DNA from 3 places in the Adlercreutzia aquisgranensis genome. Region 2 is predicted to be linked to each of the others. Evidence: predicted binding sites of a transcription regulator. Region 2 holds the regulator's gene; each other region holds the start of a gene.
What was found. The regulator LexA, encoded in region 2, represses DNA repair genes until DNA is damaged. The targets are predictions, from matches to a motif close to CNAACANNTGTTNG.
Positions count from the first base shown of each region.

Region 1: the regulator LexA is predicted to act here: its motif matches at 1,689-1,702, upstream of NFR41_RS06800 (putative DNA modification/repair radical SAM protein).
Region 3: the regulator LexA is predicted to act here: its motif matches at 2,018-2,031, upstream of ruvC (crossover junction endodeoxyribonuclease RuvC).

Region 1 covers NZ_CALPDA010000009.1:70,921-74,115, forward strand. Annotated here, with positions in the region: gene NFR41_RS06790 (NAD(P)-binding domain-containing protein) at 1-601, shown strand, start outside; gene NFR41_RS06795 (radical SAM protein) at 607-1,587, shown strand; gene NFR41_RS06800 (putative DNA modification/repair radical SAM protein) at 1,720-3,171, shown strand; gene NFR41_RS06805 (TIGR03915 family putative DNA repair protein) at 3,168-3,195, shown strand, end outside.
Region 2 covers NZ_CALPDA010000004.1:123,094-126,288, reverse strand. Annotated here, with positions in the region: gene hflX (GTPase HflX) at 1-1,145, shown strand, start outside; gene lexA (transcriptional repressor LexA) at 1,214-1,864, opposite strand; gene nrdR (transcriptional regulator NrdR) at 2,071-2,520, shown strand; gene dut (dUTP diphosphatase) at 2,538-3,008, shown strand; gene NFR41_RS03565 (hypothetical protein) at 3,134-3,195, shown strand, end outside.
Region 3 covers NZ_CALPDA010000014.1:7,691-10,885, forward strand. Annotated here, with positions in the region: gene ruvB (Holliday junction branch migration DNA helicase RuvB) at 1-833, opposite strand, end outside; gene ruvA (Holliday junction branch migration protein RuvA) at 844-1,428, opposite strand; gene ruvC (crossover junction endodeoxyribonuclease RuvC) at 1,425-1,988, opposite strand; gene NFR41_RS09135 (plasmid pRiA4b ORF-3 family protein) at 2,217-3,113, shown strand.

The DNA of each region.
Region 1 (3,195 bases), on a different contig from region 2:
AGCCGCCCTCCCGCTGCTGCGGGCCCTGTGCGACGAGGTTTCGGTTGCGGGAGGCGCCGGCTCGGCGCAGCTGGCGCGCGCGTCCTACACGCTGCAGATGCTCTCCCAGCTGGTGAGCGCCGTGGAGTCCGAGGCGCTCTACCGGGCGGTGAGGGCGACCGATGCGCCTTTCGCCGGTACTGCCGAGCATGTGGGGGCCGCCACGCCTTTGGCCGAGCAGGTGCTCGAGGCGGTGGCCGAGAAGCGCTTCGAGGGCGAGTTCACCGTGGAGATGCTCATGGCCGAGGTCGCCGCCGCCATCGGCGCCGCCGACGACGCCGAGGTCATCCTTCCGCAGGCCGAGGCATGCCAGCATATGCTGGAGCTGCTGGCGGTGGTGGGGGGATCGGACCTGTCTCCGGCGGCCCTTGCCCTGGTCTACGGCGACGAGGCCTCCTGCGCCGAGGCGGGGCTCGATTGGACGCGGGCCGAAGCCGCCTTCGGACCGTCGGAAGACGAGGACGACGATTACGACTACGACGACTGCGATTACGAGGACGACGGCTCCTGCGGTTGCGGTTGCGACCACGACCACGGCGGCTACGGTTGCTCGCTGAACTAGGGGACATGGCGCGGGGCTCCTGCGTTCGCGGGCGCCCGGATGCGGAGCTGGCATCCTGCCGCCTATGCCCGCGCGCCTGCGGGGTCGACCGCCTGTCGGGCCAAGTCGGCCGTTGCGGCGCCGGCCCGTCCATGACCGTGGCCCGCGCCGCCCTGCACTTCTGGGAGGAGCCGGTGCTCTCCGGCGCGCGCGGCAGCGGCACCGTGTTCTTCGGCGGATGCCCCCTGCGCTGCCTGTACTGCCAAAACGCCGTCATCGCCCAAGGGGAGGCGGGCAAGGCGGTGTCCACGCGGGATGTTGCCGCGATGGCCCTTGACCTGCAAGCCCAAGGGGCCCTGAACCTCAACCTGGTGACCCCCACCCATTTCGCGCCGCTGGTGCGCCGGGCCGTGGCCATCGCCCGGGACGGCGGCCTTTCACTGCCCGTGGTTTGGAACACGTCGGGCTACGAGACCGTCTCCGCCATCCGCGGCAACCGGGGTACCGTGGACGTGTACCTGACCGATTTCAAGTACGCCTCGGCTAAGCTGGCCCAACGCTATTCGTCAGCCCCCGACTACCGGGAGGTGGCCCTGGCTGCGCTGGATGCCATGGTGGAGGAAACGGGGGAGCCGGCTTTCGACGAGGTGGACGGCGCGCCCCGCATGACGGGCGGCGTCATCGTGCGCCATCTGCTGCTCCCCGGCGCGCTCGAGGACTCCGAAGCGGTGGTGTCGCTTCTGCACGAGCGCTACGGCTCGGCTGTGCTCGTCTCGCTCATGAACCAGTACACGCCCGTGCTGGCCGACAGGGCCGCTTCGGGGGACGCGAGCGCTCAGGCCCAGATGAGCCGTTTCCCCGAGTTAGCGCAGCGCGTGCCGGACGAGGACTACGAGCGCCTGCTCGACTTCGCCGACGGCCTGGGCATGGAGGACTACTTCTGGCAGGACGGCGAAGCGGCGCAGGAGAGCTTCATCCCCGCTTTCGACCTGACGGGCGTCGTCTGAGAGCGGTCGCACCGGCCGCTGCCCTTGGGCCTCGAGTCAATCTCCACGGTTTGTTCGATTGACGAAACGATGATAAGTTCGTATAGTCTTATCAGATTAATCGAACAAGTATTCTTATTGAAAGGCTGAACCGTGGGATTGTCGGTCGCAGAAAAGCTTTCCATTCTCGCCGATGCGGCCAAGTACGATGTTGCCTGCACCTCGTCGGGCATCGATCGTTCGGCGAAGCGGGGGCTTGTGGGGTCTGCTTCCCAGGCCGGCTGCTGCCATAGCTTCACGCCCGACGGGCGTTGCATCACGTTGCTGAAGGTGCTTATGACCAACGCCTGCATCTACGATTGCGCCTACTGCGTCAACCGCTGCAGCAACGAGGTGCCCAGGGCCTCGTTCGCGCCGCAAGAGCTGGCCGACCTCACCATGGCGTTCTACCGGCGCAACTACATCGAGGGCCTCTTCCTGAGCTCGGGGGTGGTGGGCAGTCCCGACCGCACCACGGAGCTCATGATAGAAACGCTGCGCATCCTGCGAGAGGAGCACCGCTTCAACGGCTACATCCACGCCAAGGCGGTGCCGGGCACATCCCCCGAGCTGGTAGAGCGCCTGGGCTATCTTTCCGACCGTCTGAGCGTGAACCTGGAGTTTCCCTCCCAGAGAAGCCTGGCGCTTCTGGCGCCCCAGAAGTCGAAGCAGGCTATCTTCAACCCCATGGCTCAGATCCGGGACTCCATAGCCCAGGACGGCGAGACCCGGGCCATCGGCCGGACCCGAACCACCTACTATCCCCAAAAGGCGCCTGCACGGAAACGCCGGGCCTTCTCGCCGGCGGGCCAGTCCACCCAGATGATCATCGGCGCCACGCCCGAAACCGACCTGTCGGTCCTGGCCCTGTCGGCTGCTCTCTACAGGACCATGGGGCTCAAGCGCGTGTTCTTCAGCGCCTACGTGCCGGCGGTCCAGGACCCGCGGCTTCCCTCGGGCGCACCGGTGCAGCTCAATCGCGAGCATCGGCTCTACCAGGCGGATTGGCTCATGCGCTTTTACAAGTTCGATGTGACCGAGATTATAGACGGGCGAAACCCCATGCTCGATCTGGAGGTCGATCCGAAGGCCAACTGGGCGCTCAACCATTTGGAATGCTTCCCCGTCGAGGTGAACACGGCCCCGTTGGAGATGCTTCTGAGGGTGCCCGGCATCGGGCCGAAGGGGGCGCGGCTCATCCTTAAGGCGCGGAGGACCTGCTGTTTGCGCGAGCCCGAGCTGCGTAAGCTCGGCATCGCCTTCAAGCGTGCGCGCTACTTCATCACATGCAACGGCTTCTACATGGGAGCGGGGACCGAGTTCACGCCGCAAGCGCTGCGCGCCCGTCTGCGCGCTCCCATCGACGGGGGCTCCCATGGGGCGCGCTCGGCGAAGGTCTCTGCCGGCCAGAGGACGCTTTTCGAAGCGGCGGCCGAGCGTGCCGGTGCGGAGCCGCAGGCTTTGGAATCGGCGCCCCTGCGGGCTGGGCTCCCCGAGGCCCGAACCGTCGTCCCCGAGCTGACGCGGCTTTGGCAGGCGCCTGTGGTCCAGGCGGTGCCCCGATGATCCCGATGCAAGCGCACGGGGGTT
Region 2 (3,195 bases):
TTGCCAGAACCACCCAGCGCCTGGACGCTCCGAACCCCAAGACCTTCATAGGCAGCGGCAAGGCGGAGGAGATCGCGCAGCTGTGCAAGGACCAGGAGATAGACCTGGCCGTGTTCGACGACGAGCTGACGCCCTCGCAGCAGTCCAACCTGGAGAAGGTCGTGGGCAAGCCGGTGAAGGTCATAGACCGCACAGCTCTCATCTTGGACATCTTCGCCCTACATGCCTCGACCAAGGAAGGACGCTTGCAGGTACGTCTCGCCCAGAACCAGTACCTGTTGCCCCGCCTGAGGGGCATGTGGGCCCACCTGGCGTCGAACCGCATGGGCGGCGGCGTCGGGTCCCGTTTCGGCGAGGGCGAAAGCCAGCTGGAGGTCGACCGCCGCATGGTGCGCAAGCGCATCACCTCCATCAAGCGGGAGCTCGCCCATCTGGCCGACGTACGGGCCGTGCAGCGCGAGGGGCGCTACGCATCGGGCATGTTCAAGGTGGCGCTGGCAGGATACACAAACGCGGGAAAGTCGAGCCTGATCAACCGACTGACCGGGTCGGACGTGCTAGCTTGGGACAAGCTGTTCGCCACGCTGGACTCCACCACCCGCAGGCTGGTGCTGCCAGAAGGTCGTCAGATCACCGTCACCGACACGGTCGGATTCATCCAGAAGCTTCCGACCACCCTGGTGGAATCCTTCAAATCCACCCTCGACGAGATTTCCGGCAGCGACCTTATCCTCCATGTCGTCGATGCCTCCTCGGAGGAGTTTCTCGACCAGATAGACGCCGTGGAGGAGGTGCTCGGCCAGATAGAAGCCCATTCCATCCCGCGTATCGTAGTGTTCAACAAGATAGACCTGCTCGACCGGCAAACGGTCGAGGCCCTTCGCGCCCGAAATCCCCACGCCCAATTCGTTTCCGCGCAGACAGGGGAGGGGATAGACGAGCTCATAGGCCATCTCTCGCGCGCAGCCGCAGCAGCCGATACCGCCATGGACGTGCTGATCCCCTACGACAAGGGCTCGCTGGTCTCGATGGTTCACGAACGGTGCCGCATCATCGGCGAGGAGCATACGGAAACAGGTACGCGCATATCGCTGTTCGCGCCAGCTGCCTACGTCTCGCAATTGGAGCCGTTCCGGATTAGCTAAGGTGCTTGCCCGGTGCACCATGTCGCACCGGGCAAGCACCAAGTACCCGGCGCTGTGGATACGAACAGCTACATACGGCGGAAAACGGCGGTCACTTTGCCGACGATATAGCAGTCGTCGACGATGATGGGATCCATGTAGCGATTCTCCGGCTGAAGCCTGATATGGTTGTCCTCGCGGAAGTACCGCTTGACCGTCGCCTCGTCCTCGATGAGGGCGACCACCACCTCGCCGTTGGAAGCCACGTTCTGCTCCTTCACCACCACGTAGTCGCCGTCCATGATGCCGATGTCGATCATCGACTTGCCATGGACCTCCAGCAGAAAGCTCGCGGAATCACCGACGATGTCGGTGGGCAGGGGGAGGTACTCGGAGATGTTGTGCTCGGCGTAAATGGGCTCGCCTGCCGCTACGTCGCCCACAAGCGGCAGGTTCATCACGGTGCTGAAGCTCTTCTCTATGACCGAAGCCGGATTGACGACGTCCTTGAGCGCGTAGGTAAGCGCGATGGAGCGGGACTTGAGCGGATCGCGGGTGATAAGCCCTTTGTCCTCAAGCGCCTTGAGGTGCACATGCACGGTAGAGGGGGAGGAAAGACCCAGGTCGATGCAGACTTCGCGAACGGTAGGGCCGTAGCCCTTCTCCCGTATGCATTTCTCGATGGAGTCGAGAACGGCCTGCTGGCGCTTCGTGACCTTCGGCGACGGTCGGTCGGCCATAACGTACCTCCCATGGGCGTTTCTCAATGAAATCGACGCTCTATCGAACAGCGTTCTATATTTGGAGACTATACAACGAACATTGGTTCTATGCAACCTATGCACAAGAAAAGTTCCCTATTTCTTTTCCGCTCTCGTGGCGCATCTCGTTGATACACAATATCTTGTATGCTAGGCTTTTCCAAACCCAACGATAAGGAGCATGTATGCGCTGTCCTGCCTGCGGAAACCCCGAATCAAAGGTTGTCGATTCGCGATCGTCGGAGGACGGAAGCGCTATTCGCCGGCGCCGCGAATGCCTTGCATGCGCCCATCGCTTCACCACCTACGAACGCCTGGGGGACACCTCGCTCATCGTCATCAAGACCGACGGATCTTCGGAGGCTTACGACCGCAACAAGCTCATGCGAGGCCTTCTGATCGCCTGTGCGAAACGGCATATCACGCCAGATCAGCTTGAGAATCTTATCGACAGCATAGAGTCTGAGCTCCGCCTGAAGAACCGCTCCGAAATCGGCTCCAAACAACTGGGGGACATGGCGCTCGTTCGCCTTGGCAAGCTCGACGAAGTCGCCTATGTGCGCTTCGCCAGCGTGTACAAGGACTTCCAAAGCGTCGAGGAGTTCCAGACGGCGCTGGATCATCTAGAGAGTTAGATAGAGGTAACTTTATTTTGGAAATCCGTCCTGACCTTACTGCGGACGCTGCGCGCAACGATGTTGCCGTACGCATCCACGTTCTCGGAGGGGGTCGGGTTCCCTCCTATACGCGCTCCGAGGATGCGGCCGTCGACCTGCGCTCAGCAAGCGCGCTCACTATCGGACCAGGCCACCGCTTGCTCGTGCCCACAGGCATACGGCTCGCAATCCCAACCGGCTTCGCCGGACTGGTGCTACCGCGAAGCGGTCTGGCAATCAACCATGGGATTACGGTTCTGAACGCTCCGGGGCTTATCGACGAGAATTATCGCGGCGAGATCAAGGTGGCTCTGCACAACACTTCCGATGCAGCCTTCTCCATTAAGCCCGGAGACCGCATCGCTCAGCTGCTCGTGATTCCCGTGCCTCGAATCCGGTTCCAGGAGGTAGAAGAACTTGACGAAACGGAGCGCGGTTGCGGCGGATTTGGCAGCAGCGGGTTGTAACGCACCGAAAACCGCTCGAAACCATGAGTTAGTACTCGTCCGAAGGCAAAACCACCCCTTAGAATGGCTCTCAGAGCCTCGTTTGCAAAACACCAGGTCAAACCCACCATTTTGAGGACTATTCCATGAGCTACGTTCAAAACACCGAAGAAAAGCCCTCCGAGGACAGCTTCCGGGAGGAAAACGC
Region 3 (3,195 bases), on a different contig from region 2:
ACCTCGAAGAAGCTCAGGGCCTGGGCGGCCACGTCTTCGTCGATAACCCCGTCACCGCGTACCTGAGCCCAATCCCGCACGCGCTTGAGCAGGCGGTTCGCCAAGCGCGGCGTACCCCGGCTGCGACGGGCGATCTCCAAGGCGCCGTCGGGGGCAATGGGCACGTCCAGTATGGCGGCCGACCGCTCCACGATTTGGGAGAGCTCTTCGGGGGTGTAGTACTGCAGCCTGAACACAACACCGAACCGGTCGCGCAAGGGCCCGGTGAGAAGACCCGTGCGCGTGGTGGCCCCCACCAAGGTGAAGCGCGGTATGTCCAGGCGGATGGATCGCGCTGCCGGACCTTTGCCCACCACGATATCCAAGGCGAAGTCCTCCAACGCCGGGTACAGCACCTCCTCCACCATGCGGTTCAGACGGTGAATCTCGTCGATGAACAGCACGTCGCCCTCTTCCAGGTTGGTGAGAATCGCCGCCAGGTCGCCGGTGCGCTCGATGGCAGGACCGCTGGTGGCGCGGATGCTGGCGCTCATCTCGTTGGCAACCACCTGGGCGAGGGTGGTCTTCCCCAAACCTGGAGGCCCCGAGAACAGTATGTGGTCGGCCACATCGCCGCGCTCCTGAGCCGCTTGGATGAGAATCGACAGCGACTCCTTCACCTTCGTCTGGCCGAGATACTCGGAAAGGCGCTTGGGCCGCAAGCTGCGGTCGAGCGCCAGATCCTCTTCGATGAGCTGCGGTGCCACGGAGCGCTCCTCCCCGAAAGGCTCGGCAGCACGGCCGGCGCCGGAGAAGAACACCATGCCCTCTATTTCGGAATCGTATGCAACCATAGCCCGCCGCCTAGCCCAGGCGCTTCAACGCATACTGCAGCAGCTGCTGCTCGGATGCCCCTTCCGGCGCACCGCGCAAGGCAAGCTCGGCCTCGTCGGCCGTGAAGCCCAGCGCCAGCAAGTCCTCCGCTGCCCGGCTGGCACCTGCCGGCGCCACTTCGGCATCCTGGGCCGCAAAGAGGCTTCGGCCCAGCTCGTCGAGAGAGCCCTTAAGGTCCACGACGATGCGGGAGGCGGTTTTCTTTCCCACGCCGGGAATCTTGGCGATAAGGGCGGTGTCCTGCGAGGCGACGGCCTGGGCCAACTGCGAGGGCGAGAAGGTGGACAGGGCGGAAAGAGCCACCTTCGGCCCCACGCCGCTCACCCCGATCAGCCGCTCGAACAGATCCTTCTCCTCTTGGGAAAGGAACCCGTACAGCGAAACGCCGTTCTCGCTCACCTGCAGGTACGTGAGCACCGACGCCCTCTGCCCCGTTTCCGGCAGCTTGGCCAGGGAGCTTGCGGCCATGAACACCTGATAGCCCACACCGCCGACGTTGAGATAGGCCGCCTGGGCGCTGCGGCCCGCAACGGCACCCTCCAAAAACGCGATCATGCGCAGGTCCTTTCTATCGAAGCGCAGCCGCCCCGCGCCTGCGCCGCCCGGCCGAAACGCTCCTCGACCCGGGATACGCCGTCGTGGGCGGTATAGCAGATGGCAGCCGCAAGGGCGTCGGCAGCGTGATCGGGGCGAGGGACATCCCGCAAGCCGAGCACGTGGCGTACCATGTAGGCAACTTGGTCCTTCGAGGCCGACCCGGTCCCCACCACGGACAGCTTGATCTGGCTGGGACTGAACTCCCCCACCTGAAGGCCCCCTTCGGCGCAGGCCACCAAGGCCGCACCGCGGGCCTGGCCGGTGGCGAAGGCGGCCGTGACGTTCTGCCCGAACCACACCGTCTCGATGCCGACGCATTCCGGCTGGAACCGAGCGATGACGGCCCGCATCTGCGAGGTCACCTTGAGAAGCCTCTGGGCGAGCGGGTCGTCGGAGCGAGACGAGATGCACCCGTAGGCGACGCACTCCAGGCGCGCGCCTTCCTGACGCACGATTCCCCAGCCGGTGTTCGCCAACCCCGGGTCGATGCCCAGGACGGTTCTTGCGACGGAGCCCACGGGCCGCTCCCCTTCCTCAACCGTAAAACACAACAAATGTTCGTATGCATACTACCACAGATTCCACCGCACGCGAAAGACGGCCCGGCCTCCTTCCCCCCTTGGCCACAAAAGATTCGCCGGATGTTCTATTTCGGCAGCGCGACAGAGGCCGCCGACAGCCTTTACCGGCATGCGCTAGGGTATACTCGCGGCAAGCCCGAATCCGTACCCGAGCGAAGGAGCGCCATGAGCGACAGCCACAAGACTCCCCTCCCCCTCGACCCGGCAGCCCTGCGCGCCCTTGCCGATTTGGCGGCGTCCCAGAAGCATCTGAAGAAGACCGGCGATCCGCTGCCCGAAGAAGGCGATGTGCTCATCGTGGATGCGGATATCCTGGGAACACGGGTCCCCCACTTCCGCACGGTGAGCCTGCCGGCCAAGTCCACGCTCGACGCGGCCCTCTGCGCCATCATGGACTCGCTGGGACTCTTCCCCGACGACCCCTACCGCTGCCTGGCGAAAAGCGGCCGCTACCTCGACCCGGTATCCCTCGACCACGCGGACGGCTGCGCCCCGTCGCCGGACGACGACGAAAAGCCGTGGGAAAATGCGGAGAGGGCCGTGCTCGCCGATGTGCTGCCCGCCGTCGGGTCCACAGCCCAGCTCCTCGTCGGCCTCGAGGGCGGATGGACCGTCGAATTGCGCCTTGTCGACACCATGCCCGTCTGCGAGTTCGATCTGCCGCTACCCTGCGCATGCCTGGACGGGGACGGCGCCGACGTGTTTGGCGAGGCGGAGTCGGCGCAGGACTACGAGGCGCTCTGCGATGTCGTGTCGAATCCGGAGCACCCCCGCTACCAGGAGCTGCGCGAGCAGCTGGACCTTCCCGAAAACACCCCTTACGACGAGGAGCTGTTTGACCTGCTGGAAGCGAACTACCGGCTGGCCGAGGCCCAGGTGTCCCTGGCCGAGGAGCACTTCGTCCCCCGTGACCCCCGCGAGCTGCGAGAAAGCTACAAGTCGCTGCTCGCCGAGGTGCTGGCTCGCGAATGCACCGACCTGGTAGGTATCGCCCATATGGCCCGGCACTTCCACGACCTTCAGGAGCTCATGGAATCAGAGGGCGAGACCTGGGAAGACTAGCCTGCTAAACACCGTGCGCCCGCACGCCGGCACATTCGGTGCATCGCAAACGCGAAGGGAGGCCCGGCTACTCGGCCGGGCC